One region of the Streptomyces sp. NPDC044044 genome, then DNA from elsewhere that is predicted to be linked to it. Evidence: riboswitches for the same ligand, from Rfam matches in the RefSeq annotation. Region 1 holds a riboswitch; each other region holds the start of a gene.

The links. A riboswitch is a leader RNA that binds a small molecule or an ion and turns the genes downstream of it on or off. The one in region 1 is predicted to bind cobalamin.
Region 2: linked by a shared signal. The riboswitch ahead of cobN (cobaltochelatase subunit CobN) and the one ahead of AC07AG_RS00800 (CoA-acylating methylmalonate-semialdehyde dehydrogenase) in region 1 are both predicted to bind cobalamin.
Region 3: linked by a shared signal. The riboswitch ahead of AC07AG_RS18550 (CbtB domain-containing protein) and the one ahead of AC07AG_RS00800 (CoA-acylating methylmalonate-semialdehyde dehydrogenase) in region 1 are both predicted to bind cobalamin.
Region 4: linked by a shared signal. The riboswitch ahead of AC07AG_RS14010 (ribonucleoside-diphosphate reductase subunit alpha) and the one ahead of AC07AG_RS00800 (CoA-acylating methylmalonate-semialdehyde dehydrogenase) in region 1 are both predicted to bind cobalamin.

The regions. Positions count from the first base shown of each region.
Region 1 covers NZ_JBWKFG010000001.1:173,965-181,046, reverse strand. Annotated here, with positions in the region: gene AC07AG_RS00805 (acyl-CoA dehydrogenase family protein) at 1-1,131, opposite strand, end outside; gene AC07AG_RS00800 (CoA-acylating methylmalonate-semialdehyde dehydrogenase) at 1,137-2,636, opposite strand; cobalamin riboswitch at 2,880-3,050, opposite strand; gene AC07AG_RS00795 (short-chain fatty acyl-CoA regulator family protein) at 3,152-4,570, opposite strand; gene aceA (isocitrate lyase) at 4,983-6,272, shown strand; gene aceB (malate synthase A) at 6,446-7,082, shown strand, end outside.
Region 2 covers NZ_JBWKFG010000001.1:679,588-686,669, reverse strand. Annotated here, with positions in the region: gene cobN (cobaltochelatase subunit CobN) at 1-3,183, opposite strand, end outside; cobalamin riboswitch at 3,253-3,404, opposite strand; gene cobG (precorrin-3B synthase) at 3,453-4,760, shown strand; gene AC07AG_RS03235 (precorrin-8X methylmutase) at 4,832-5,458, shown strand; gene AC07AG_RS03230 (precorrin-2 C(20)-methyltransferase) at 5,455-6,966, shown strand; gene AC07AG_RS03225 (cobalt-precorrin-6A reductase) at 6,980-7,082, opposite strand, start outside.
Region 3 covers NZ_JBWKFG010000004.1:652,804-659,885, forward strand. Annotated here, with positions in the region: gene glxA (radical copper oxidase GlxA) at 1-1,446, shown strand, start outside; gene AC07AG_RS18540 (glycoside hydrolase family 6 protein) at 1,550-2,584, opposite strand; gene AC07AG_RS18545 (ANTAR domain-containing protein) at 2,746-3,501, shown strand; cobalamin riboswitch at 3,837-3,958, shown strand; gene AC07AG_RS18550 (CbtB domain-containing protein) at 3,990-4,211, shown strand; gene AC07AG_RS18555 (CbtA family protein) at 4,232-5,068, shown strand; gene AC07AG_RS18560 (class F sortase) at 5,049-5,726, opposite strand; gene AC07AG_RS18565 (hypothetical protein) at 5,742-6,281, opposite strand; gene AC07AG_RS18570 (HAD-IIA family hydrolase) at 6,359-7,082, opposite strand, start outside.
Region 4 covers NZ_JBWKFG010000003.1:680,204-687,285, reverse strand. Annotated here, with positions in the region: gene AC07AG_RS14030 (carbon starvation CstA family protein) at 1-817, shown strand, start outside; gene AC07AG_RS14025 (YbdD/YjiX family protein) at 814-1,011, shown strand; gene AC07AG_RS14020 (DUF3311 domain-containing protein) at 1,122-1,391, shown strand; gene mctP (monocarboxylate uptake permease MctP) at 1,388-3,037, shown strand; cobalamin riboswitch at 3,166-3,289, shown strand; gene AC07AG_RS14010 (ribonucleoside-diphosphate reductase subunit alpha) at 3,425-5,833, shown strand; gene AC07AG_RS14005 (ribonucleotide-diphosphate reductase subunit beta) at 5,833-6,855, shown strand.

The DNA of each region.
Region 1 (7,082 bases):
CAGGCCTCGGGCCACGATGACGCGCATGATCTCGTTGGTTCCTTCCAGGATCTGGTGGACGCGGAGGTCGCGGACGATCTTCTCGATGCCGTACTCGTTCAAGTAGCCGTAGCCTCCGTGGAGTTGAAGGGCGCGATCGGCGACGGAGTAGCCGGTGTCGGTGGCGAAGCGTTTGGCCATCGCGCACAGCTGCGGCGCCTGTGGGTCCCTGCGGTCAAGGGCCTGGGCGGCCTGGTGGACCAGGGCGCGGGCGGCGGCGAGTTCGGTCGCCATGTCGGCGAGGCGGAACTGCAGGCCCTGCGCGTCGAGGAGCCGGGCGCCGAAGGCCTCCCGGTCGGCGAGGTACGACAGGCTCTTGTTGAGGGCGCTGCGGGCGCCACCCAGGGAGCAGGCGGCGATGCCGAGCCTGCCGCCGTTCAGGCCGCTCATGGCGATGCGGAAGCCGTCGCCTGCGGGGCCGATGAGCCGGTCGGCCGGCAGTCGCACGCCGTCCAGGATCACCTGCCGGGTGGGCTGGGCGTTCCAGCCCATCTTCTTCTCGTTGGGGCCGAACGAGAGCCCGGGATCGTCTCGTTCGACGACGAACGCGGAGATCCCACGGGGCCCTTCGCCGTCGGTGCGCGCCATGACGACGTACACCTGCGCGGCTCCCGCACCGGAGATGAACTGCTTGACCCCGCTCAGGACGTAGTCGTCGCCGTCGCGAACGGCCCGGGTGCGCAGGGAACCGGCATCCGATCCGGCGCCCGGTTCCGTGAGGCAGTAGCTGCCGAGATCGTCCATGGAGCACAGGCGGGGCAGCCACCGCGCCCGTTGCTCCTGGTCGCCGTAGGTGTCGATCATCCAGGCGACCATGTTGTGGATGGAGAGGTAGCCCGCGATGGACGGGCAGCCGGAGGCGAGCGCCTCGAAGACGAGGACACCGTCGGCCCGGGTCAGACCGCTGCCGCCCGCGTCCTCCCGTACGTACACGCCGCCGAGCCCGAGCCCGGCCGCCTTGCGCAGTACGTCGAGGGGGAAGTGCTTGTCCTGGTCCCACTGCACGGCGCGGGGGGCCAGATGATCCTCGGCGAAGTCGAGCGTGGTCTCGACGAGGGCCTGCTGGTCCTGTGTGAGCGAGGTGGTGGTCATGGCGCTCATCCCATGGTGGGCAGGGTGAAGCTCGCGCCTTCCCTGGCCCCTGAGGGCCAGCGCGAGGTGACGGTCTTGGTGCGGGTGTAGAAGCGGATGGCGTCCGGGCCGTGCTGGTTGAGGTCGCCGAAGCCGGAGCGCTTCCAGCCCCCGAAGGTGTGGTAGGCGACGGGGACCGGAATGGGGACGTTGACGCCGACCATTCCGGTGTCGACCCGGCGGGTGAAGTCGCGGGCGGTGTCGCCGTCCCTGGTGAAGATCGCGACCCCGTTTCCGTACGGGTGCTCGCTGGGCAGGCGCAGGGCCTGCTCGTAGTCGGCGGCCCGTACGACGCACAGGACGGGGCCGAAGATCTCCTCGCGGTAGACCCGCATCCGGGGACTTACCCGGTCGAAGAGCGACGCGCCCGCGAAGAAGCCGTTCTCGTGGTCCGCCAGGGTGAATTGCCGCCCGTCGACGACGAGTTCGGCGCCTTCGTTGACGCCGATGTCCACGTAGCGACGGACCCGGTCGAGTGCGTCCCTGCTCACCAGCGGGCCGAAGTCGGCTTCGGGGTCGTCGCTGCGGCCGATGCGGAGCGTGCCGATGCGTTCCTTGAGCGCGGCGACCAGCCGGTCGGCGGTCTCCGCGCCGACCGGCACGGCCACCGAGATGGCCATGCAGCGTTCGCCCGCCGAGCCGTATCCGGCGCCGATGAGCGCGTCGACGGCCTGGTCGAGGTCGGCGTCCGGCATGACGATCATGTGGTTCTTGGCACCGCCGAAGCACTGGGCGCGCTTTCCGTGCGCGGCGGCGGTGGCGTAGATGTGCGCGGCGATCGGTGTGGAGCCGACGAAGCCGAGCGCGCCGACCCGGGGGTCCTCCAGGAGGGTGTCGACTGCCTCCTTGCCGCCGTTGACGACGTTCAGGACACCGGGCGGCAGACCGGCCTCAAGGAACAGTTCGGCAAGGCGCAGGGGCACGGACGGGTCGCGTTCGGACGGCTTCAGGATGAACGCGTTGCCGCAGGCGAGAGCGGGCGCGGCCTTCCACAGCGGGATCATCGCGGGGAAGTTGAACGGGGTGATGCCTGCGACCACGCCGATCGGGGAACGCAGCGAGTGCACGTCGATCCCGGTGCCCGCGTTGTCAGTGAACTCGCCCTTGAGCAGATGGGGGATCCCCGCGGCGAACTCCACTACTTCCAGGCCGCGTTGGAGGTCGCCGTGCGCGTCGGCCACGGTCTTGCCGTGCTCGGCGGACAGCATCCGGGCCAGGGAGTCGCGTTCCGCATCGACGAGCTGGAGGAAGCGCAGCAGGACGCGGGCGCGCCGCTGCGGGTTCCAACTGCCCCACTCCCGCTGGGCGGTGACCGCGTCGGCGATCGCCGTCTCGGTGTCGGCGCGGCCCGCGAGCGGTACGCGGGCCTGGACGGTGCCGGTGTTGGGGTCGTACACGTCGCCGAAGAGGCCCGACGTGCCGGCGGTGTGCTTGCCGCCGATGAAGTGGGTGAGTTCACGGACCATGGGTGCCTGCTCTCGTCAGGTGAGATCCGGGGACGGCACGGCGAGCCGCCGGCGGGGCGCACGGGTGGGTGCGCTGCCGGTGCGAGCCGCGGGACAGCGGACGTCGGGACCGTCAGGCGTGGATCGGGACCGCCCGGGGCCGCGAAGTCCTATGAGCGCGTGCCGAGTCGAGTGCGCTCCGCCGGATCACCAGGGTCGTGGGTACGGACCGGTGCCATGCGTGTCTGCTCCATCCTCGTGGACAACACGGAACATTCCGCGGCCGGTATCCTGACTCCCGGATCTGCGCGCGCCGCCCGCCTTCCCGGCAGACCTCGCCAGTGGCGTGTGGATGACAGCACACTCCCCGGTCACAGTGGCGGGACCGTGCCGGATTCACACCGGCTTCCCTGCACCGCGGACCTTGTGCCACGAACATATAGTTGGACGTCCTAGTAAGTCCACCCCCCTAGGCTCACCCACTCGGCCCGCCCCTCGGCACGGCAATCGGTGCGGCCCTCAGCGCGGCCCACCCTTCAGTCGACGCGCGCCGACTCCCCGGCCACGGGGTAGGGCACGAAGGTGCTGCTGTTCTCGTCGATCGCGAGGCGCCGGTCCAGCGGGGGAACCGCCCGCTGGGGGCAGTCGGTGCGCTCGCACAGGCGGCAGCCCATGCCGATGGGCACGGCGGACGAGGCGCTGTCGAGGTCGAGGCCGTCGGAGTAGACGAGCCGTGCGGCGTGCCGGATCTCGCAGCCGAGGCCGATGGCGAACGTCTTGCCGGGCTCGCCCCAGCCGCCGCGGTGCCGGGTGACCGCACGTGCGGTCCACAGGAAACGCTGGCCGTCCGGCATGGAGGCGACCTGGACGTGGATGCGGCCCGGCGCGGCGAACGCCTCGTACACGTTCCACAGCGGGCAGGTGCCGCCCGCGCGGGAGAAGTGGAACGCGGTGGCGGACTGACGCTTCGACATGTTGCCCGCCCGGTCGACCCGGACGAAGGAGAAGGGCACGCCGCGCAGCCGGGAGCGCTGCAGGGTGCTGAGCCGGTGGCAGATCGTCTCGTAGCCGAGGCCGAAGTGGTCGGTCAGCCGCTCGATGTCGTAGCGGAAATCCTCCGCGGCCGCGTGGAAGCGGCGGTAGGGCAGGATCAGCGCGGCCGCGAAGTAGTTGGCGATCCCGATGCGGGCAAGCGGCCAGGCCGCGGTCTCCTGGCCGAAGTCCTCCGATGCGAGGGCGGAGACCTCGTCCGCGTACTCCAGGAGCGCGAGCTGGGTGGCCATCCGGAACGCCTGCTGGCCGGGGCGCAGCCGGTTGGAGAGGTGCAGAACCCGGGCCGTCGGGTCGTAGTGGTGCAGAAGTCGGTCGGCGTCCGCGGCCAGGCGCACCCCATGGCGCTCGGCGAGGCGCGCGGACAGGGCGCGCACGACCTCGCCGGGGCGCACACCGATCTCGGCGGCGAACTGTTCGGCGGCGAGATCGATGTCGTGCAGGTAGTTCTGGCGCCGGTAGAAGAACTCGCGGATCTCCTCGTGCGCGGAACGGGGCTGTGCCGCCGCTGCCGGACCGCGCCCCTCCGCGGCCTCGGAGAGCTGTTCGGTCAGGTGCTGGTTCCGGCGGCCGAGGTCCACCAGGACCGTCGCCACGGCGGGCATGCGCGATGCCAGGTCCGAGAGGTCGGACGCGGACACCCGGCCCGCCGAGACCTCTCCGGTGAGGGCGTCCCGCAGGTCGGCCACCAGACGGCTGGTGTCACGCGCGGAGAAGAAGCCCGGGTCGACGCCGAACGCCTCCGTGAGCCGCAGCAGCACGGGCACGGTCAGCGGCCGGGAGTCGTGTTCCATCTGGTTCAGATAGCTCGGCGAGATGGCCAGGGCACGAGCCAGGTCGGCCTGGCTCATGCGGCGCTCCTCCCGCAGCCGTCGCAGCCGCGCTCCCGCGTACGTCTTGCTCACCCGTGGCTCCTGCCCGTCCGGTCACGATCGTCGGCACTGCCCGTGATGGTAGCCACGCGGACGAGGTCTGCGGGCTTAACAAGATTGGCAGAACGGCGGAGAAAGATGCGCAGAACTTGGCATCTTTCCCTGCTTGATGGCACTGAGTGCCGGTGTCAGAGTCGTACCGCGGCCCGCCGGACTCCGTCGGGCGGATCGGAAACGGGTACGACTCAATGCCCTGACGTCGGTGATCCCGACCCTTCCGCCCGGCTCGGCGACATTGCTCGGATTGCTCAGCACGGAGCCGACGGGCCGCACCCGGGATCTTCCCGGCACTGAGTGCCAGAGCTTCGCACAGTTCACGAGTTCCCCAGTTCACCAGTTCACCAGTTCACGATTCCCCCAGTTCACGAGTTCCCAGGAGACGGTCATGGCACAGGCAGGGACGACGACGGCAACGGCCCAGGAGCTTGCTCAGCGGTGGGCGACCGACGCCCGCTGGAACGGGATCGAGCGCACCTACACCGCCGATGACGTGGTCAGGCTCTCCGGCAGCGTCCGCGAGGAGCACACCCTCGCCCGGCGCGGCGCCGAGCGGTTGTGGCGCCAGCTGCACGAGCAGGACTACATCCACGCGCTCGGCGCGCTGACCGGCGGCCAGGCGGTCCAGCAGGTCAAGGCCGGTCTGCAGGCGATCTACCTGTCCGGCTGGCAGGTGGCCGCCGACGCCAACCAGGCCGGACACACCTACCCCGATCAGTCGCTCTACCCGGCCAACTCGGTGCCGCAGGTGGTCCGTCGGATCAACAACGCGCTGCTGCGCGCCGACCAGATCGCCACCGCCGAGGGCGGCGAGGACACCACCGACTGGCTCGCGCCGATCGTCGCCGACGCCGAGGCGGGCTTCGGCGGACCCCTTAACGCCTTCGAGCTGACCAAGGCGATGATCGCCGCGGGCGCCGCCGGCATCCACTACGAGGACCAGCTGGCCTCCGAGAAGAAGTGCGGTCACCTGAGCGGAAAGGTGCTCGTGCCCACCGGCCAGCACATCCGCACCCTCAACGCGGCCCGCCTGGCCGCCGACATCGCCGATGTGCCGACGCTGATCGTGGCCCGCACCGACGCCCTCGCGGCGAACCTGCTGACCAGCGACGTCGACGAGCGCGACGCGCGGTTCGTCACGGGCGAGCGCACCGCCGAGGGCTTCTACCGGGTGCACAACGGCATGGCGCCCGTCATCGCCCGCGGCCTCGCCTACGCCCCGTACGCGGACCTCATCTGGGTCGAGACCGGCACCCCTGACCTCGCGCAGGCCCGTGAGTTCGCCGAGGCCATCCACGCCGAGCACCCCGACCAGATGCTCGCCTACAACTGCTCGCCCTCCTTCAACTGGCGTGCCGCCCTGGACGACGACCAGATCGCCAAGTTCCAGCGCGAGCTGGGCGCCATGGGCTACCGCTTCCAGTTCATCACCCTGGCCGGCTTCCACTCCCTCAACCACGGCATGTTCGACCTGGCCCGCGGCTACGCCGAGCACGGCATGACCGCCTATGTCGACCTCCAGGAGCGGGAGTTCGCCGCGCAGGCGCAGGGCTTCACCGCCGTCAAGCACCAGCGCGAGGTCGGCACCGGCTACTTCGACCAGGTGTCCACCGCCGTCAACCCCGCATCCTCCACGACGGCGCTGTCCGGCTCCACCGAGGAGGAGCAGTTCCACTAGGGCACTTCGCCGGACCGCTACGGCGCTTCGCCAGACCGCTACGGCGCTTCGCCGGACCGCCGCGCTGTCGTCCGCGGGTCGGTGGGGGTGAGCGCGCAGTTCCCCGCGCCCCTCAAGGGGCGCCCCCACCGTCCCGTCAGTCCTAGTCCACACCCCCTGCTGAGGAGACCCGCATGCCCATCTCCGCTCCCCCAAGCCGTGCCCAGGTCCTCGGCACGGTGACCGACCGGCACGACGAGATCCTCACCCCTGAGGCCCTGGAGTTCGTCGGCCGCCTCGTCGACGCGTTCGCCGAACGCCGTCAGGAGATCCTCAAGGAGCGCATGCGGGTGGGGGCCCGCCTCGCCTCCGGCTCCCCGCTCGACTTCTCCATCGCCACCGCCCGCATACGGGCGGACGACTCCTGGCGGGTGGCAGCCCCCGCGCCCGGCCTGACCGACCGCCGCGTGGAGATCACGGGGCCGCCGGAGCGCGCGATGACGGTCAACGCCCTCAACTCCGGTGCGCAGGTGTGGATGGCGGACTTCGAGGGCGCCACCTCGCCCACCTGGGACAACATCGTCGGCGGTCAGCTGAACCTGCTCGACGCCATCGAGCGCAGGATCGACTTCAGCACGCCGGAGGGCAAGCGGTACCGGCTCGGCGAGCAGGTCGCGACCATCGTCGTCCGCCCGCGCGGCTGGCACCTGACCGAGGAGCACCTGCTGATCGGCGGGCGGCCCGCGCCCGCGTCGCTCGTGGACTTCGGGCTCTACTTCTTCCATTGCGCCCAGCGGCAGATCGACGCCGGGCACGGCCCGTACTTCTACC
Region 2 (7,082 bases), 510 kb from region 1:
CGCCTCCGGGGCGCTGCCCTTCAGCGCGCGGACCGTGGCCACCATGCCGCCGTGGTACTGGAAGTAGTCGTCCGAGTCGGCGATGTCGTGTTCGCGGGTGTCGGTGTTCTTCGCCGCGACCTCGATGCGCTTGTACGCCGTTTCCATCTCCTCGCGCGCCGGACGTCCGTCGAGTTCACGGCCGTAGGCGTAGCCGCCCCACACCGTGTAGACCTCGGCGAGGTCGGCGTCGGTGCGCCAGTCGCGGGAGTCGATGAGCTGGAGCAGACCCGCGCCGTAGGTGCCGGGGCGTGAGCCGAAGATGCGGGTGGTGGCGCGGCGTTCGTCGCCGTGCACCGCCAGGTCGGCCTGGGCATGGGCGCGGACGAAGTTCGCGTCGTCGGGCTCCTCCAGCGAGGCGGCGAGGCGCACCGCGTCGTCCAGGAGGCCGATGGTGTGCGGGAAGGCGTCGCGGAAGAAACCGCTGATGCGCAGCGTGACGTCGATGCGCGGACGGCCCAACTCATCGGCGGGGATGGCCTCCAGGCCCGTGACACGGCGCGACGCGTCGTCCCAGACCGGGCGGACGCCGAGGAGGGCGAGCGCTTCGGCGACGTCGTCACCTGCGGTGCGCATCGCGCTCGTACCCCACAGGGAGAGGCCCACCGAGGTCGGCCAGTCGCCGTTGTCGGTGCGGTAGCGCTCAAGGAGCGAGTCGGCCAGGGCCTGTCCGGTCTCCCAGGCGAGGCGGGACGGCACCGCCTTGGGGTCGACCGAGTAGAAGTTGCGGCCGGTCGGCAGGACGTTGACCAGGCCGCGCAGCGGGGAGCCCGAGGGTCCCGCGGGGACGAAGCCGCCCTTCAACGCGTGGACGGCGTGGTCCAGTTCGTCGGTCGTGGCGGCGAGACGCGGTACGACCTCGCGGGCGGCGAAGCCGAGGATGTCGGCGACGGACTGCGGGTGCCCGTCGGCCACCCGCGCCACGGCATCCAGGGCCCAGTCGGCGTCGTCCATCGCCTGGACCAGGGCGCGGGCCTTCTCCTCGACCTCGTCGGCGGCGGTGCGGGTGGCCGCCGACTCGTCGAGGCCAAGCGCCTCGCGCAGGCCGGGAAGCGACGCCGTACCGCCCCAGATCTGACGGGCACGCAGGATCGCGAGGACCAGGTTGACGCGGTCGGCACCGGCCGGGGCGCCGCCCAGGACGTGCAGGCCGTCGCGGATCTGGACGTCCTTGATCTCACAGAGCCAGCCGTCGAGATGCATGATGAACTCGTCGAAGCCCTCGTCCTCGGGTCGGTCTTCGAGCCCCAGGTCGTGGTCGAGCTTGGCGGCCTGGATCAGGGTCCAGATCTGGGCGCGGATCGCCGGCAGCTTCGCCGGGTCCATCGAGGCGATCTGGGCGTGCTCGTCCAGGAGTTGTTCGAGGCGGGCGATGTCGCCGTAGCTGTCGGCACGGGCCATCGGCGGTACGAGATGGTCCACGAGGGTGGCGTGGACGCGCCGCTTGGCCTGCGTCCCCTCCCCCGGGTCGTTGACCAGGAACGGGTAGATCAGGGGCAGATCGCCCAGGGCCGCGTCGGGGCCGCAGGCGGCGGACAGGCCCGCGTTCTTGCCGGGCAGCCATTCGAGGTTGCCGTGCTTGCCCAGGTGGATCATCGCGTCGGCGCCGAAGCCGTTGTCGTCGGCGGATGCGGCGATCCAGCGGTAGGCGGCCAAGTAGTGGTGCGAGGGCGGCAGATCGGGGTCGTGGTAGATCGCGATCGGGTTCTCGCCGAAGCCGCGCGGCGGCTGGATGAGGATGAGCAGGTTGCCGCGGCGCAGGGCGGCCAGGACGATGTCGCCCTCCGGGTTGCTCGACCGGTCCACGAACATCTCGCCGGGGGCCGGGCCCCAGTGCTGCTCCACGGACTCGCGCAGCTCGGCGGGGAGCGTGGCGTACCAGCGGCGGTAGTCGGCCGCCGGGATGCGGACGGGGTTGCGGGCCAGCTGCTCCTCGGTGAGCCACTCCTGGTCGTGGCCGCCCGCCTCGATCAGGGCGTAGATCAGCTCGTCGCCGTCGCCGGAGGCCAGGCCGGGCACTTCCTCCGTACCGAAGTCGTAGCCCTCTTCGCGGAGTCGGCGCAGCAGGGCGACGGCGCTCGCGGGGGTGTCGAGGCCGACCGCGTTGCCGATCCGCGAGTGCTTGGTCGGGTAGGCGGACAGGACCAGCGCGATGCGCTTGTCGGCGGCCGGGATGTGGCGAAGACGCGCGTGCCGCACGGCGATGCCGGCCACGCGGGCCGCGCGCTCGGCGTCGGCCACGTACGCGGGCAGACCGTCCTCGTCGATCTCCTTGAAGGAGAACGGCACCGTGATCAGGCGGCCGTCGAACTCGGGGACCGCGATCTGGCTGGCGGCATCGAGCGGCGACACGCCCTCGTCATTGTCCTCCCAGTCGGTGCGCGAGCTGGTGAGGCACAGCGCCTGGAGGATGGGGACATCGAGGCCGCTGAGGGCTCCGGCGTCCCAGGACTCGTCGTCGCCGCCCGCCGACGCTTCGGCGGGCCGGGTGCCGCCCGCCGCGAGGACCGTGGTCACGATCGCGTCGGCGGCGCGCAGCTCGTCGATGAGTTCGGGCTCGGGGGTACGCAGCGAGGCGACGTACAGCGGCAGCGGGCGCGCTCCGGCGTCCTCGACCGCGCGGCACAGGCTCTCGACGAAGGCGGTGTTGCCGCTCATGTGGTGGGCGCGGTAGTAGAGCACCGCGACGGTCGGTCCCTCGACCTGACGGGCGGTGCGCTCCAGCGGGCCCCACGAGGGCGCGGGGGCGGGTGGTTCGAAGCCGTGGCCGGTGAGCAGGACGGTGTCCGAGAGGAACCGGGCCAGCTGCTCCAGGTTGTCGGGGCCGCCGTGGGCCAGGTAGGCGTGGGCCTCGGCGGCGATGCCGATGGGCACGGTCGACGCGGCCATCAGCTGGGCGTCGGGGGCCTGTTCGCCGGTGAGGACGACCACGGGGCGTCCGGTCGCCACGACTTGGTCGAGACCCTCCTGCCAGGCGCGCACGCCGCCGAGGAGGCGTACGACGACCAGATCGGCGCCGTCCAGGAGCTGCGGAAGGTCCTCGAGCGGGAGCCGTGAGGGGTTCGCGAAGCGGTAGTCGACCGGGCCGGCGGCGGCGCGGGCGCTGAGCAGGTCGGTGTCGGACGTCGACAGGAGCAGGATCATGCGGCGTCGGGCCTTCCTCGGGGTGTCCACGCCCCGGGTGGTGTCGATGGCGTCTCCCCTGCTCGAGCGGACGAGAGCTCGGGGAAGGGAGTTCCTGACTCACCCGGCATGCGCACCGGGTTCACAGTGGCGGGACCGCGCCGGAATCTCACCGGGCTTCCTCCCCTTGTCGCCGTCTGTGGCGACGACGGGCCGGCTGGCCCGTCACCAGGAATACTAAGGGCCGATCAACTACCGGGGGGCAGGCGGACCTGCTGCGATGGGTCGGTATGCTCGCCGCCATGCCCCCATCGGTCCCCTCGCCCGCGCTCTCGGGAGACGAGTCTGCCCGCGGCCGCGGTGACGCCTGCCCCGGGACGCTGCGCCTTCACCGGGCGGACGACGGGGCGCTGGCCCGCGTCCGCATCCCGGGCGGTGTGCTGAGCGCGGGGCAGGCCGACGTGCTGCGGGACGCGGCGGAGCGGCTGGGAGATGGGGAGTTGCATCTCACATCGCGCGGCAATGTGCAGTTGCGCGGGCTGCCCGCGGACTGCGGCGGTGAACTGGCTTACCTGCTGGGCGAATCGGGACTTTTGCCCTCCGAACGCCATGAGCGGGTACGCAATGTCGTGGCCTCACCGCTCGCGGGACTCGACGGCCGGGGCGAGGCGGACATCCGCCCGTGGCTTTCCGCCCTGGACGAGCTGCTGTGCGCCTGCGACCGGGCCGCCGACCTGTCCGGCCGGTTCCTTTTCGCCCTCGACGACGGCCGCGGGGACGTGGCGGCGCTCGGCGGCGACGTGACCCTGACGGCGCGGGGCGGGGACCAGGCGCTGCTGCGGATCGGCCCGGCGCACGACGCCGTCCTGATCGCGTCCGCGCAGGCGCCGCGGGCCGCGCTCATCGCGGCGCAGACCTTCCTGGAGCAGGCGCCCGACGCGAGCGCCTGGCGGGTGACCGATCTGCCCGGCGGCATCGCCCCGCTCATCGACGCGGTCCTGCACCGCCTGCGACAGGCCGGGCTCGGCGCCACCCTCACCACCGCGCCCCTCCCCCAGGATGCGGGCGGTCCCGCCCTCGGCGTCGTGTCCGGCCCGCACCGGACGGTCGCGCTCTCCCTCGGCCTGCCCCTGGGATCCGTCAGCGCCCCCCAGTGGCTGACCCTGACGGACACCGCCCGCCGTCACGGCAGCGGCGAGCTGCGGCTGACCCCTTGGCGCGGAGTCGTCCTGCCGGAAGTCGAGCGGACACGGGCCCCGCAACTCCTGGAGGAACTGGGGGCCAGCGGTCTCGTCACCGGACCCGAATCGCCCTGGACCGGAGTGGGGGCCTGCATCGGCAGGCCCGGCTGCGCCAAGGCTCTGGACGACGTACGCGCCACGGCGAAGGCCGCGTCGGGCCCCGTCGGGGCGCTGCCCATCTACTGGTCCGGGTGCGAACGCCGGTGCGGACATCCGCACGGGGAGTGGATCGACGTCGTCGCCACTCCCGACGGACATCAGATCTCCCGCGTACGCGGCGAGAAACGGGACACGCCGGCGACCGTCCCCGGCAGTCCGGGCGCACTCGCCGCCGCCGTGGCCGCGTACCGCCGCTGACCACACATGAACACATGATCAACCCAGCAACACCCGACTGTTCCCTGCCCTATCAAGAGAGCGAACGCACTGTGCACCAGTACGAGAAGGACGGACCGGCGATCTACCGCCAGTCCTTCGCCACGATCCGCGCGGAGGCGGATCTGTCGGGCCTGCCCGCCGACGTGAGCCAGGTCGCGGTCCGCATGATCCACGCCTGCGGCATGGTCGACCTCGTACGCGACCTCGCTTTCACCCCGGACGTGGTGGCCAGGGCCCGCGAGGCCCTGCGCGCGGGCGCCCCCATCCTGTGCGACGTGGCGATGGTCGCAAGCGGCGTCACCCGCAAGCGGCTGCCCGCCGACAATGACGTGGTGTGCACGCTGTCCGACCCGGCGGTGCCCGATCTGGCGGCCGAGCTCGGCACCACCCGCAGCGCCGCCGCCCTGGAACTGTGGCGCGATCGCATGGAAGGCGCGGTCATAGCCGTCGGCAACGCGCCCACCGCCCTGTTCCGCCTGCTCGAAATGATCGAGGAGGGCGCGCCGCGCCCCGCCGCCGTCATCGGTGTGCCCGTCGGCTTCGTCGGCGCCATGGAGTCCAAGGACGCCCTGGCCGCGCACCCGTCCGGCCTGGAACACATGATCGTGCGGGGCCGACGTGGCGGCAGCGCCATCGCGGCGGCCGCACTCAACGCGATCGCCAGCGAGGAAGAATGAGCGTGAGCGAGCAGAACACAGGCCGTCTTTACGGCGTCGGGCTCGGCCCCGGCGATCCGGCCCTCATGACCCTGCGGGCGGTCCAAGTCATCGCCGAGGCCGATGTCGTCGCCTATCACAGCGCCCGGCACGGACGTTCCATCGCGCGGTCCATCGCGGCCGAGCACCTGCGCGCCGACCACATCGAGGAGGCGCTGGTCTACCCCCTCACCACGGAGACCACCGACCACCCGGGCGGCTACCGGGGCGCGATGGAGGACTTCTACACCGAGGCGGCGGCCCGCCTCGCGGTGCACCTCGACGCCGGGCGCACGGTCGCCGTCCTGGCCGAGGGCGACCCGCTCTTCTACGGCTCGTACATGCACATGCACAAGCGGCTCGCCGACCGGTATCCCACCGAGGTGATCCCCGGTGTCACCTCCGTCAGCGCGGCGGCCGCCCGCCTCGGCACGCCGCTCGCCGAGGGCGAGGAGGTGCTGACCATCCTGCCCGGCACCCTGCCGGAGGAGGAGCTGACCGCGCGTCTGGCCGCCACGGACGCCGCGGTGGTGATGAAGCTGGGCCGCACCTTCCCCGCCGTGCGCCGCGCCTTCGAGGCCTCCGGGCGGCTGCCCGAGGCCCACTATGTCGAGCGCGCCACCATGGCCGGTGAGCGCATCGACGAGCTTGCGGCGGTCGACGCCGACTCGGTGCCGTACTTCGCCGTCGCGGTCCTGCCGAGCCGCATCGACGCGCCCCGGCCCGAGCGCGCCCCGGACGCGGGCGAGGTGGCCGTGGTCGGCACCGGTCCCGCCGGGCCGCTGTGGCTCACGCCCGAGACCCGTGGCGTGCTGGCCGCGGCCGACGACCTGGTCGGTTACACCACCTACCTGGACCGGGTGCCGGTCCGCCCGGGGCAGGTGCGCCACGGCTCCGACAACAAGGTCGAGTCGGAGCGCGCCGAGTTCGCCCTGGATCTGGCCCGGCGCGGCCGGCGCGTGGCCGTGGTCTCCGGCGGAGACCCGGGCGTCTTCGCCATGGCGACGGCCGTCCTGGAGGTGGCCTCGCAGAAGCAGTACGCGGATCTGCCGGTACGGGTGCTTCCGGGGGTGACCGCGGCCAACGCGGCCGCCGCCCGCGCGGGCGCTCCACTGGGCCACGACTACGCCGCGATATCGCTCTCGGACCGGCTCAAGCCGTGGGAGGTCATCGCCGAGCGGCTGCAGGCGGCCGCCTCCGCGGACCTGGTGCTCGCGCTGTACAACCCCGGCTCCCGCAGCCGGACCTGGCAGGTCGGCAAGGCTCGCGACCTGCTGCTCGAGCACCGCTCACCGGAGACGCCGGTGGTCCTCGGCCGCGACGTCGGCGGACCGACCGAGAGCGTACGTACGGTGCGGCTAGCCGATCTCGATCCGGCCGAGGTCGACATGCGCACGATTCTGCTTGTCGGTTCCTCGCAGACGCGCTGGGAGCAGCGGGGCGACGGACAGCAGATCGTGTGGACGCCCCGCCGTTACCCCGAGGACTGAGCCTGCCCGTCCGCTAGGCCTGGCTGCCGCCGTGTGCGCGCAGCCAGGTCAGGGCCTGCTCGGGGGTGTCCGCCACCGCCACGCCCTCGGGCACCGGCGGCCTGCGCACCACGACC
Region 3 (7,082 bases), on a different contig from region 1:
ATCACGCTGCCGGCGGGCACGAAGTTCACCGGCAAGAAGAACGGCAAGACGTTCGTCTCCAAGGACCCCGTCGTCGTCGAGCGCGCGAAGAAGGTCTTCGACAAGCAGACCGGCGCGTTCGTGCGCAACGAACCGGGCCTCGGCCGGGTGTACGTGGAGGCGCAGCAGAGCGGCACGAAGCACGAGACCGGCACGCAGGACAACTACCGCGTGCAGGGCCTCAAGGGCGCCGCCACCCGCAACACGTACGGCATCGCGCAGAAGCTCGCCCTGGACAAGAAGGACTTCCAGGGGATCAAGGACGCCTTCGAGTTCGACCCGGTCGCCGAGAAGTACATCAAGGTCGACCCGATGAACGAGGCCCGCTGGTACCCCACGCTGACCACGCTCTCGGACGGCAAGGTGCTGAGCCTCTCCGGCCTCGACGAGATCGGCCAGCTGGTCCCGGGCAAGAACGAGCTCTACGACCCCAAGACCAAGAAGTGGACCTACACCAAGCAGGTCCGCCAGTTCCCGACCTACCCGGCGGTCTTCCAGCTGCAGAGCGGCAGGCTCTTCTACTCGGGCTCGAACGCGGGGTACGGCCCTGACGACGTCGGCCGCAAGCCCGGCACCTGGGACCTGGAGACCAAGGGCAGCTGGAAGGGGATCCCGGGGATGAGCGACCCGAACCTCCTGGAGACCTCCAACACGGTGGAGCTGCCGCCCGCGCAGGACCAGAAGTACATGGTGGTCGGCGGCGGCGGTGTCGGCGAGTCCAAGAAGTCCAGCAAGAAGACCCGCATCGTCGACCTCCTGGACGACGACCCGAAGTTCGAGGACGGTCCCGAGCTGGAGAAGGGCACCCGTTACCCGCAGGCCTCGACCCTGCCCGACGACACGGTGCTCATATCCGGCGGCTCCGAGGACTACCGCGGCCGCGGTGACTCGAACATCAAGCAGGCGCGGATCTACGACGCCAAGACCGGCAACATGCGGCGGGTCGCGGACCCGGAGGTCGGCCGCAACTACCACTCGGGCTCGATCCTGCTGCCCGACGGCCGCGTGATGTTCTTCGGCTCCGACTCGCTCTACTCCGACAAGGCCAACACCAAGCCCGGAGAGTTCGAGCAGCGCATCGAGATCTACACCCCGCCCTACCTCTACCAGGGCTCGCAGCCCACGCTCTCCGGCGGTCCAGAGGAGATCAAGCGGGGCGGTTCGGGGACCTTCAAAACCCAGCACGCCTCGTCCATCAAGACGGCCCGCCTGATCAGGCCGAGCGCCTCGACGCACGTCACCGACATCGACCAGACGTCCGTCGCCCTCGACCTGAAGAAGTCGGCGGACGGCGTCACGGTGACGATCCCCAAGGAGCGGAGCCTGGTGGAGTCCGGCTGGTACATGCTGTTCGTGACGGATGACCAGGGGACTCCGAGCAAGGCTCAGTGGGTCCACATTCCGTAGCAACCACGAAAAAGCCGCAGTCGCGTCTGCTGAGTTTCCGAGCAGACGCGACTGCGGCTTTTTCGTGGTTGCTCGCGCCGTTCCCCGCGACCCTGACGGGACGCTACTTGGCGCCCTCCGCCAGCTTCAGCGCGTACTCGGGCCACCAGGCCCCCGCCTTGGGGCCACCCCGACACGTGCCGTCGGACTCACCGGGCCGCTTGACCCAGAGGTAGGCGTCGACGAGCGGGTCACCGGTCTTGGTGGTGGGCGCCTCGCCCAGCGCGCGGCCCGGCGGGTTGCACCAGGTGTCCTTGCCCTTGGTGTACGCGCCGTTGCCGTTGCGCGCGGTGTCGATGACGAACGGCTTGTTGCCGATCTTCGCCGACAGCTTCTTGCCGAACTCCGTGCTGGCCTCGGTCGTCTGGAAGTTCGAGACGTTCACCGAGAAGCCGTCGGCCTGCTCGACGCCCGACCACTTCAGGGGCTCCCAGAGCGAGTCGGGGTTCTTCCAGCCCGCGTTGCCCGCGTCCAGGTACACCTTGGTGTTCTTCAGGGACTTGAGCTTCTCGATGGCGCCCTTGAGGAGGTCGTACCGCTCCTCGTGAAACTCCTCCGGCGTGCAGTTGTCGACCATGTGGAGCACCGCGTCCGGCTCCAGGATGACCGTGGCGTTGCGGTCACCGATGCCCTTCGCCACCTGGTCGATGAAGGTGCGGTAGGCGTTGCCGTCGGCCGCGCCGCCGCCCGAGTACTGGCCGCAGTCGCGGTGCGGGATGTTGTAGAGGACCAACAGGGCGTCCCGGTCGGCCTTCTGCGCGGCCTCGGTGAAGCCGCGCGCCTGGTCCTCCGCGTTCTCCGGGATGATCCACTCCGCGACGGGCTGTTCGGCGATCTTGCGGATCAGCTCGGCGTCGTCCTTCTTGCCGTCCTTCTCGTACGTGGCGACCTGCTTGGCCGCGTTCCCGTCCGGGTTGACCCAGTACGGGTCGGTGCCCTTCGGCTGTTGCTCGACCGGGTTCCCCGACGACTCCTCGTTGCCCGAACCGTCATCGGAGGAGCACCCCGACAGCAGCAGCGCAGCCCCCGCAAACGCCGCCACAGCCTTCACCCCCCGGGCCGCGATCCGATGACCGCGGCCGTGGCCTTTGTGGTACATCCACTCCCCCTTGGGTGCACTGTCCGATTCTCAATCCTGACATACGCACTCCCGGCTCACGAGGCCCGCCCGTCCGCTGCGGAGAGCTGTTGGATACCTGTTACAGCCCCGCGCCCGGGGGTAGGCGCAGTGCGCGGGGTGGCGCTCATGGGGAGGAGATCATGCGGGATCACGCCTCTGAACTACGGCTGGCCGAAGTCCTGGTGGAGACCACCAACACGCTGGACGACGACTTCGACCCGGAGCGCTACCTGAGCCGGGTGGCAGGACACTGCGTGGAGCTGCTCGACGCCACCGCCGCCGGAGTCATCTTCGACGGCAACGGCACGCCGGGGGTGGCCGCCGGAGGGCATCCCCGGGACCTGGCGCTCGACCTGCTCGGGGCCCAACAGGGCGGTGGGCCCTGCGTGGAGAGCCTCGGCACGGGCGTCGCGGTGCCGCCCGTGCGGCTCACGGCGGACGAACCCGCCGACCGCTGGCCGGAGTTCACGGCGCTGGCCCGCCGCCGCGGCATCGGGATGACCTACGCGGTTCCGCTGCGGCAGCGCGAGACGCTGCTCGGCGCGCTGAACATCTTCGTGCCGGAGAACCCCCGGACCCGCCACGCCGAGGGGGAGTTGCGTCTGGCGCAGGCGATCGCCGACGCCGCCGCGGTCGGTCTGCACAATCACCGCGCCTACACGGCGTACCGGGTCCTCGCCACACAGCTCCAGGGCGCCCTGACCAGCCGTATACGCATTGAACAGGCCAAGGGCATACTCGCCGAACGCTGGCACACGGGCGTCGACGAGGCCTTCGACGCCCTGCGGCGGTACGCGCGCAGAGAACGGCTGGTCATGGAGGTGGTGGCCACCGAGGTGATCAAGGGATCGCTCGACGACACCGCGCTGCGCGGCAGTTGGTCCGAACCTTCCTGACGGCCGTCCCGAGAACCAACATCACCTGCGATGATCACAGAGAGGAAGCGGATCACGACTTGGCGTCAATCCACCCCTAGGCTGCAGCGCTCATCCGTTCTAGAGTCGTCACAACGGCCCAAGCCCCCGGCCTGATCGTCCATCCCGCACATGCGGGGTTGGCCACCGAACCTCCCGCGCCGGCGCCGGGTTACTCCCGCAGCTCGTGCGCGCGCGGTCGAGGACCAGCCCGGTCGACGGCTCCGGGGGGAGCGGGCCGCCGACCGGGCCGGGTTGTCCTGATACAGGTTCCATTGACAGCATCCATGACCAACTGGGACTCTCCGGGCGACAAGTCCATACATCGAGGCGATGGTTGACAGGAACCCGGTGCGATTCCGGGGCGGGCCCGCCACTGTGACCGGACGCCCGCCTGGCGTGCGGAAGTCAGGAACTGAGCCGTCGTACTCCTGCTTCGGGGCGTGGAAACCCCAGAGGAGGCCTTCGACATGTCACTGCACACCGCGGCATCGGGCACCGAGAGCACGGCGGTCCAGGCCGCCACGGTCCACACCCGCGACTGGCTCATCGCATCGGCCGCGGTCCTCATCGCGCTGATCGCGCTCTACGCGGTCTTCTTCGACAACGGCTCGCTGATCTCCGCGACCGGCAGCTACCTCCACGAGTTCGCCCACGACGGCAGGCACCTCTTCGGTGCCCCGTGCCACTGACCGGGGACGGACACGGCGCCATGCCAACCCCTGCGTCCTCTCCCCCGTCCTCATCCGTCCTGCCCCTGCTCGGCCGGGGTCTGGTGGCGGGAGGCGCGGCGGGCCTCGCGGCCGGTCTCTTCTCCCTGCTCCTCGCCGAGCCGCTGATGGACCGGGCGATCCGCGCCGAGGAGAAGCGCGCGGCGGCCGAGGAACACGCGCACGGCGCCGCTCAGGCCGCACAGCACCACGAGGAGCTGTTCACGCGCTCCACCCAGCACGCGGGGCTCGTGCTCTCCGCGGTCGTCGCCGGTCTGGCCATCGGCGTCCTCTTCGCCGTTGCGTACGCCCTGGTGCACCGCCGCGACCCGCACGCGGCCCCGTGGCCGCGGGCCCTCGCCTTCGCGGGAGCCGCGTTCCTCGCCGTCTCCCTGCTGCCCGGTCTGCGCTACCCGGCGAACCCGCCGGGCGTCGGCGACTCGGGCACGGTCGGCGAGCGCCAGGCGCTGTGGCTGGCCTCCCTCGCGATCGGCGTCCTCGGCATGTTCCTGGCCCGGCAGGTGTACGTACGCCTGGCGGCCAGATCCGTACCGGTGCGGCAGATCGCGGCGGCCCTCACGACGGTCGCCGTCCTCGCCGCGCTCTTCCTGCTCCCGGACAACCCCGACCCGGTCCCGGTGGACGCGACGCTCCTGTGGGACTTCCGCGTCCTCTCGGTCGCCTCGCACGCCCTGTTGTGGGCCGTGTTCGCGGCCGTCTTCGGAGGCCTTGGCCTGCGGGCCGTCCGGGAAGGGGCCGCCAGGGGTGCCACCGTGGGCGCGAGCGCGGCGGGAGTGCCCTCGCGCCCCGGCGCCACCCCTACGGCCCCACCCCGGTGAGGTAGGCGGACACCACCACGTTCGCGGAGTACGTCTTGCTCGCCCGGTCGAACGTGCCGCCGCACGTGATCAGGCGGAGTTCGGCGCGGCCCTCCTCGTGGGGGCCGTACGCCTTCTTCGCGTCGAAGCGGTCCCGGCTGAGGACCTGGACGTCGTCCACGGTGAACTCCGCGACCGAGCCGTCGTCGCGGGCCACCCGGATCTTCTCGCCCGGCCGCATGGCGCTGAGGTCGTAGAAGACCGCGGGGCGCGTCTCGGTGTCGACGTGGCCCACGAACAGGGAGGTGCCCGCGGCGCCGGGGCGCGTGCCGCCGCCGTACCAGCCGACGGAGCCCGCCTCCTCGAACGGCGGCGGATCGATGGCGCCGTCCTGGTCGAGCCCGCGGACGACCACGGGTGCCCGCACCTTCAGCGAGGGGACATCCACGCGCTGCGGCCTGGCGGCGCCCAACGGCTTGTGCGCGTCCGGGAGTTCGACACCGAACGGCCGGCCCACCGCGGCGACGTCACCGGTCGTGGGCTCCGAGACACCGCCGCGTACGTCGGTGATCTCGCTGCCCCACAGCCAGAGCCCCACGAGCAGCAGCGCCCAGGCGACCCCGGTGAGGAATCGCCCGTGCCCGGCCGGCTGCCCCGCCGGCTTCTCATGGCCCGACACGTCGGCCGCCACCCGTCACTCGGAGCGACGCCGGCGGACGGTGCGGAACGCCACGGCCACGGCCGCCACCCCGGCGAGCACCAGGCCGATGACCGCGTGCCGGGTGCCGGGCCCCGCCTCCTGGGCGTGCGCGGCAAGCTGCGCGGTGCCGCCGCCGCCCGCGCGGACCGGCGAGACGGGCTCCTGCTGGTGCCGGCCGACCTGCACGGTGCCCACGCCCTGGTGGGGGTGGCCGTCGCAGATGACGGTCACGTCGTACGAACCCTCGACGCCGTCCCGGATCGTGGCGGAGCCGTTCAGCGAGTACTTGTCGCCGTCCCTGCCGGTGAGCTTCGCGTCCCCCGTGAACGCGCCGGACCCGGCGGACCCGGTCGTCCCGTCACAGCCCGAGACGCTGATCTCCACCTTGGCCCCGGGGTCCGCGCTGGACGGGGTGACCGTGGCATGCACTTTGCCCTCGTCATGGGCGAGCGCGGGCGTGGTGACGACGACGGGGAGCGCGGCGAGGACAGCCGCCCCGGCTATGCCACGCAGGGTGAGTGTTCCTCTACGCATCGTGAACCTCCTGTTTCGAGGTTCACGCGCGCCGCCGTCCCACGCCTCCCGTGTGCGGCAAACGGGTGGCGCGCGCGTCAGACCCGGTCGACGAGATCGGCGATGGAGTCCACGACGTTCGAGGGCCGGAACGGGTGCTGATCGATGTCCTTGCGGGAGGTCAGACCGGTGAGGACCAGGAAGGTCTCCATCCCGGCCTCGAGACCGGCGAGGACGTCCGTGTCCATGCGGTCGCCGATCATGGCGCTGGTCTCCGAGTGCGCGCCGATGGCGTTCAGGCCCGTGCGCATCATCAAGGGGTTCGGCTTGCCCGCGAAGTAGGGGTTGCGCCCGGTGGCCTTGGTGATCAGCGCGGCGACGGCCCCGGTCGCGGGCAGGGGTCCCTCCGTGGAGGGCCCGGTCTCGTCCGGGTTCGTGCAGATGAAGCGGGCCCCGCCGTTGATGAGGCGTACGGCCTTGGTCATGGCCTCGAAGGAGTACGTACGGGTCTCGCCGAGCACCACGTAGTCCGGGTCGTGGTCCGTCAGGACGTACCCGATGTCGTGCAGGGCGGTGGTGAGCCCCGCCTCGCCGATGACGTACGCCGTGCCGCCGGGCCGCTGGTCGTCCAGGAACTTCGCGGTGGCGAGCGCCGAGGTCCAGATGTTCTCCACGGGCACTTCGAGACCCATGCGGTTCAGGCGGGCCTGGAGGTCGCGCGCGGTGTAGATCGAGTTGTTCGTCAGGACCAGGAAGGGCTTCCCGGACTCCCGGAGCCTCTTGATGAAGGCGTCGGCGCCGGGGATCGGAACACCCTCGTGG
Region 4 (7,082 bases), on a different contig from region 1:
GCTCGCGGTCGGTGTCTCCGAGATCTTCTCGAAGGTCACCGGCGGCTCCATGAAGGCGTTCTGGTACCACTTCGCGATCATGTTTGAGGCGCTGTTCATCCTGACCGCGCTCGACGCGGGCACGCGCGTGGGCCGCTTCATGCTGCAGGACATGCTCGGGAACGTCTACAAGCCCTTCAAGAGGGTCAGCTGGAAGCCCGGACTCATCATCACCAGCGCGGTCGTCACCGGCCTGTGGGGCTACTTCCTGTGGGTGGGCGTGCACGAGCCGCTCGGCGGGATCAACCAGCTCTTCCCGATCTTCGGCATCTCCAACCAGCTCCTGGCCGCCGTCGCGCTCGCCGTCTGCACGACGCTCCTGGTGAAGTCCGGACGCCTCAAGTGGGCCTGGATCACCGGCGTCCCGCTCGCCTGGGACGCCACGGTCACGCTCACCGCGAGCTGGCAGAAGGTCTTCTCCAGCGATCCGCGCGTCGGCTTCTTCAAGCAGCGCTCGATCTACCAGGACGCGATCGACGACGGGAAGATCCTGCCGCCCGCCAAGTCCATGGACGACATGCACACCGTCGTCACCAACTCCACGGTGGACGGCGTCCTTTCGGCGGCGCTCGCCGTGCTCATCGTCATCGTGATCGCGGACGCGGCCCGGATCTGCGTGAAGCACGTCCGCAACCCGCAGTCGTCCAAGCTGAGCGAGGCGGAGTACGTCGAGTCGAAGCTGACCGCGCCTGCCGGGCTCATCCCGACCCAGGAGGAGAAGGCGGAACTGGCCGCGGCCGAAGCGAAGGTCACCAGCGACGCGAAGGCACCGTCATGACGTGGGTGCTGCGGGGGCTGCGCTGGGTGCGGTGGTACGCACGGGAGTTGACCGACGAGTCCGCGTACGACCGTTATGTCGTGCACACGCGGAAGACGCATCCCGGGGCATCCGTCCCCTCCCGGAGGGAGTTCGAGCGAATGCGGACGGATCAACAGGAGTCCGACCCCAGGCAGGGGTTCCGCTGCTGCTGAGAGGCGCTTCGAGCCCGTCCGGTATCCGGACGGGGGTTCCATAGATCAATCCTCTCGCTTAGATTTCCCGCACGTTAAAGGTGGGATAAGCGAGGGAGCGGAGCCGCGAAGTGTCAGATGCGCCTGAAGTGAGCAGACCGGTGATCACGCCGGTCCGCGTGGTCGTTGCCCTCTGTCTCGTCGCGCCGTTCGTGGCGATGCTCTGGGTGAGCTCCTACGCGAAGGTCGAACCGACCTTCATCGGCATCCCGTTCTTCTACTGGTACCAGATGCTGTGGGTGCTCATATCCACCGCTCTCACCATGATCGCGTACAAACTGTGGCAGCGTGACCAGCGCGCCCGCAAGGCCGAGCAGGCCCAGGGGGGTGCGACCCGATGAACGAGCTCGCAGCGGACACGGGCGGCGTCAACGGCATAGCCCTCGCCGTCTTCATCTTCTTCTTCGCCGCCGTCACGGCGATGGGCTTCCTGGCCGCGCGCTGGCGCAAGGCCGAGACCGAGAGCCTGGACGAATGGGGCCTGGGAGGCCGCTCGTTCGGCACCTGGGTCACGTGGTTCCTGCTCGGCGGCGACCTCTACACGGCGTACACCTTCGTGGCCGTCCCCGCGGCGATCTACGCGGCGGGCGCGGCCGGCTTCTTCGCGGTGCCGTACACGATCCTCGTCTACCCGCTGATCTTCACCTTCCTGCCGCGCCTGTGGTCCGTCTCGCACAAGCACGGATACGTGACCACCTCGGACTTCGTGCGCGGCCGCTTCGGCTCCAAGGGGCTCTCGCTGGCCGTCGCGGTCACCGGCATCCTCGCCACGATGCCGTACATCGCGCTCCAGCTCGTCGGCATCCAGGCCGTGCTCGACGTCATGGGCGTCGGCGGCGGCCCCGACACGAACTGGTTCATCAAGGACCTGCCGCTCCTGATCGCGTTCGCGGTGCTCGCCGCGTACACGTACTCGTCGGGTCTGCGCGCCCCCGCGCTGATCGCGTTCGTGAAGGACGGCCTGATCTACCTCGTCATCGCCGTCGCGATCATCTACATCCCGATCAAGCTCGGCGGCTTCGACGAGATCTTCCAGGCGGCGAACGACAAGTTCTCGTCGGCGAACGAGGCGGCGGGCAAGCCCGTCGCGGGCCTCGCGCCGGGCCATGCCGGGCAGTGGACCTACGCCACGCTCGCGCTCGGCTCCGCGCTCGCGCTGTTCATGTACCCGCACTCGATCACGGCGACGCTCTCCTCCAAGAGCCGCAACGTGATCCGCCGCAACACCACGATCCTGCCGCTCTACTCGCTGATGCTGGGCCTGCTCGCGCTGCTCGGCTTCATGGCGATCGCGGCCGGGGTCAAGGTGGAGAACGGCCAGCTGGCGATCCCGCAGCTGTTCGAGACGATGTTCCCGGACTGGTTCACCGGCGTCGCGTTCGCGGCGATCGGCATCGGCGCGCTCGTGCCGGCCGCCATCATGTCCATCGCGGCCGCGAACCTCTTCACCAGGAACATCTACAAGGACTTCATCAGGCCGGACGCGACACCGGCCCAGGAGACCAAGGTCTCCAAGCTGGTCTCGCTGCTCGTGAAGGTCGGCGCGCTCGCCTTCGTCCTCACCATGGACAAGACGGTCGCGATCAACTTCCAGCTCCTGGGCGGCATCTGGATCCTGCAGACCATGCCCGCGCTCGTCGGCGGCCTGTTCACGCGGTGGTTCCACCGCTGGGCGCTGCTCGCGGGCTGGGCGGTCGGCATGGTCTACGGCACGGTCGCCGCGTACGGCGTCGCGTCGCCGACGCAGAAGCACTTCGGCGGCTCGTCCGACGAGATTCCGGGCATCGGCGAGATCGGCTACATCGGCCTCACGGCGTTCGTCCTGAACGTGGTGGTCACCGTGGTCATGACCTTCGTCCTGCGCGCCATGAAGGCCCCTGACGGCATCGACGAGACCTCTCCCGGGGACTACACCGCGGACGCGGGCGACCCGGGCGTCGTGGAGGAGCTGCCGCCGGCCACGGCCGGGGCGCCGAGCGGGCACTGAGCCTCTCCCCCACACCGATCAGTACCCCAGGCGGGCCGCCGGAGGAATCCGGCGGCCCGCGCTTGTGTGTGTGGTACGCGGCGCCGACACAAGATGTGGGGCTGCTTCTCAGAGCCAGCACAAGATGTATGCTCGTGCTCGCTGTCGCCGCAGGGGAATCCGGTGCAAGTCCGGAACTGTCCCGCAACGGTGTATGAGTACGCATTTGTCGTGCTCACGAGTCCGAAGACCTGTCGACAGTGCGCCCGTTCCGACCGGTCCGGGTGCCAACGACGTCCGGGCCTCGTGGAATGGGCTGGTGGACGCGGAGCACAGCCCTGCCCTGGGCGCGCCCGTGCGTCACCCTCCCCTCCCCAAGGCTCTGAGCCGAGCGAGGGAGTGCTCCACGTGACCATCGCGCCAGCCGAACCTGCGTCAGCGCAGACCACCGACGGTCAGCAGACCGCCGACGGCCCAGGAACCGCGCTGCTGCGTACCCTGACCGAACTCACCGCCGACCTGCCCGACGCCGACCCCGGCCGCGTCGCCGCCGCTGCGCTGCGCGGGCGTTCGGCCAGGGCGGACCTCGCGGAGCTGCGGGAGCTCGCGACCGAGGCCGCCGCCGGTCTCATCTCCGAGGACCCGACGTACTCGCAGCTCGCGGCCAGGCTGCTCAGCCTCAGCATCCGTGACGAGGCCGCTTCGCAGGGCGTGCACTCCTTCTCCGACTCGGTCGCCGTGGGGCACCGCGAGGGCCTGATCGCGGACCGCACCGCCGCGTTCGTCGTCGACCACGCGGAGCACCTCGACGGTCTCGTGGAGGCGGCCCTTCAGGACGGCGCCGACTTCCGCTTCGGCTACTTCGGCCTGCGCACCCTGCACAGCCGGTACCTCCTTCGCCACCCGATCACCCGGCACGTCGTCGAGACCCCGCAGCACTTCATGCTGCGCGTCGCGAGCGGCCTGGCCGAGGACAACAGCGCGCGCTCGGTGGACGAAGTCGCCTCCCTGTACCGCCTGATGAGCCGCCTGGACTACCTGCCGTCCTCGCCGACGCTCTTCAACTCCGGCACCCGCCACCCGCAGATGTCCTCCTGCTACCTCCTCGACTCCCCGCTGGACGAGCTGGACTCCATCTACGACCGCTACCACCAGGTGGCGCGCCTCTCCAAGCACGCGGGCGGCATCGGCCTCTCGTACTCCCGCATCCGCGCCCGCGGTTCGCTGATCCGCGGCACGAACGGCCACTCCAACGGCATCGTGCCGTTCCTGAAGACCCTGGACGCCTCCGTCGCCGCCGTGAACCAGGGCGGCCGGCGCAAGGGCGCGGCCGCGGTCTACCTGGAGACCTGGCACTCCGACATCGAGGAGTTCCTGGAGCTGCGCGACAACACGGGTGAGGACCAGCGGCGCACGCACAACCTCAACCTCGCGCACTGGATCCCGGACGAGTTCATGCGCCGGGTCGCCGCGAGCCAGGACTGGTCGCTGTTCTCGCCGGCCGACGTGCCCGAGCTCGTCGACCTGTGGGGCGACGAGTTCGACGCCGCCTACCGCAAGGCCGAGGCCGCCGGGCTCGCCCGCAAGACCATCCCCGCCCGTGACCTCTACGGCCGCATGATGCGCACCCTCGCGCAGACCGGCAACGGCTGGATGACGTTCAAGGACGCCGCCAACCGCACCGCCAACCAGACGGCGGAGCCCGGCCACACGGTCCACTCCTCCAACCTCTGCACGGAGATCCTGGAGGTGACGGACGACGGGGAGACGGCCGTCTGCAACCTCGGTTCGGTGAACCTCGGCGCCTTCGTGGACACGGCCGCCGGTGACATCGACTGGGAGCGGCTCGACGAGACCGTCCGCACCGCCGTCACGTTCCTCGACCGCGTCGTCGACATCAACTTCTACCCGACCGAGCAGGCCGGGCGCTCCAACGCCAGGTGGCGTCCGGTGGGCCTGGGCGCGATGGGTCTGCAGGACGTCTTCTTCCAGCTGAAGCTGCCCTTCGACTCGCCCGCGGCGCGCGCCCTCTCGACGCGCATCGCCGAGCGGATCATGCTCGCCGCGTACGAGGCGTCCGCCGACCTCGCCGAGCGCAACGGCCCGCTTCCCGCCTGGGAGAAGACCCGCACCGCGCGCGGCGTCCTGCACCCCGACCACTACGGCGTCGAGCTGACCTGGCCGGAGCGCTGGGCCTCGCTGCGGGAACGTATCGCCGTGACCGGCATGCGCAACTCGCTGCTTCTCGCCATCGCGCCGACCGCCACGATCGCGTCCATCGCGGGTGTGTACGAGTGCATCGAGCCGCAGGTCTCCAACCTCTTCAAGCGCGAGACGCTGAGCGGTGAATTCCTCCAGGTCAACGCCTACTTGGTGCAGGAGCTCAAGCGGCTCGGCGTCTGGGACGCGCAGACCCGTGAGGCGCTGCGCGAGGCCAACGGCTCGGTGCAGGGCTTCAGCTGGATCCCCGCCGAGGTGCGCGACCTCTACCGCACCGCGTGGGAGATCCCGCAGCGCGGCCTGATCGACATGGCCGCCGCGCGCACGCCGTTCCTGGACCAGGCGCAGTCCCTGAACCTGTTCCTGGAGACGCCGACCATCGGCAAGCTCTCCTCGATGTACGCGTACGCCTGGCAGCAGGGCCTGAAAACCACGTACTACCTGCGCTCGCGCCCCGCGACCCGGATCGCCCGCGCCGCGGCCGGCCGCACCGAGGCCGCCGAGCCCACCCCCGCCCCCGTCCCCGCGCAGGTCTCGGCCGAAGACGCCGTCGCCTGCTCCCTGGAAAACCCCGAGTCCTGCGAGGCCTGCCAGTAATGTCCAGCACCACCAACGCCGAGAAGAACCTCCTCGACCCGGGCTTCGAGCTGACCCTGCGTCCCATGCGCTACCCGGACTTCTACGAGCGCTACCGGGACGCGATCAAGAACACCTGGACCGTCGAGGAGGTCGACCTCCACTCGGACGTCGCCGACCTCGCCAAGCTCTCGCCCGGCGAGCAGCACATGATCGGCCGTCTGGTCGCGTTCTTCGCGACCGGCGACTCGATCGTCTCCAACAACCTCGTGCTCACGCTCTACAAGCACATCAACTCCCCCGAGGCGCGGCTCTACTTGAGCCGCCAGCTCTTCGAGGAGGCCGTGCACGTCCAGTTCTATCTGACGCTGCTCGACACCTATCTGCCCGACCCGGAGGACCGCGCGGCGGCCTTCGACGCGGTCGAGGAGATCCCCTCCATCCGCGAGAAGGCCGAGTTCTGCTTCCGGTGGATGGACTCGGTCGAGAAGATGGACCGCCTGGAGAGCAAGGCCGACCGGCGCCGCTTCCTGCTGAACCTGATCTGCTTCGCCGCGTGCATCGAGGGGCTCTTCTTCTACGGTGCCTTCGCGTACGTCTACTGGTTCCGCTCGCGCGGTCTGCTGCACGGCCTCGCCACCGGCACGAACTGGGTCTTCCGCGACGAGACGATGCACATGAGCTTCGCCTTCGACGTCGTCGACACCGTCCGCAAGGAGGAGCCCGAGCTCTTCGACGACGCGCTGCAGACGCAGGTCACGGACATGCTCAAGGAGGCCGTCGAGGCCGAGCTGCAGTTCGCGCGCGACCTGTGCGGTGAGGGCCTGCCCGGCATGAACACCGACTCCATGCGCGAGTACCTGCAGTGCGTCGCCGACCAGCGGCTCCAGCGACTGGGCTTCGCGCCGGTCTACGGCTCGTCAAACCCGTTCTCGTTCATGGAGCTCCAGGGTGTCCAGGAGCTGACCAACTTCTTCGAGCGGCGTCCTTCGGCCTACCAGGTCGCGGTCGAGGGTTCGGTCTCCTTCGACGACGAGTTCTAGCCCTGCCGGTCCGTCGGAGCTGCGCGAGGAGGCGTCCGCCGCCTCGCGCAGCTCGCGGTCGATCCTGCGGTCGTGGACGTACCCGACGAGCGAGGGTGCGGCCAGCAGGAGGAGGACGGTCAGGACGGTCGCGTAATCCAGGAATGCGTTCATGTCCTCACTGTCCTGCGCGCAGGACGGTGGCGTCAGTGGCAGGACTGCCACACACCATCGACTTACTGCCAGTC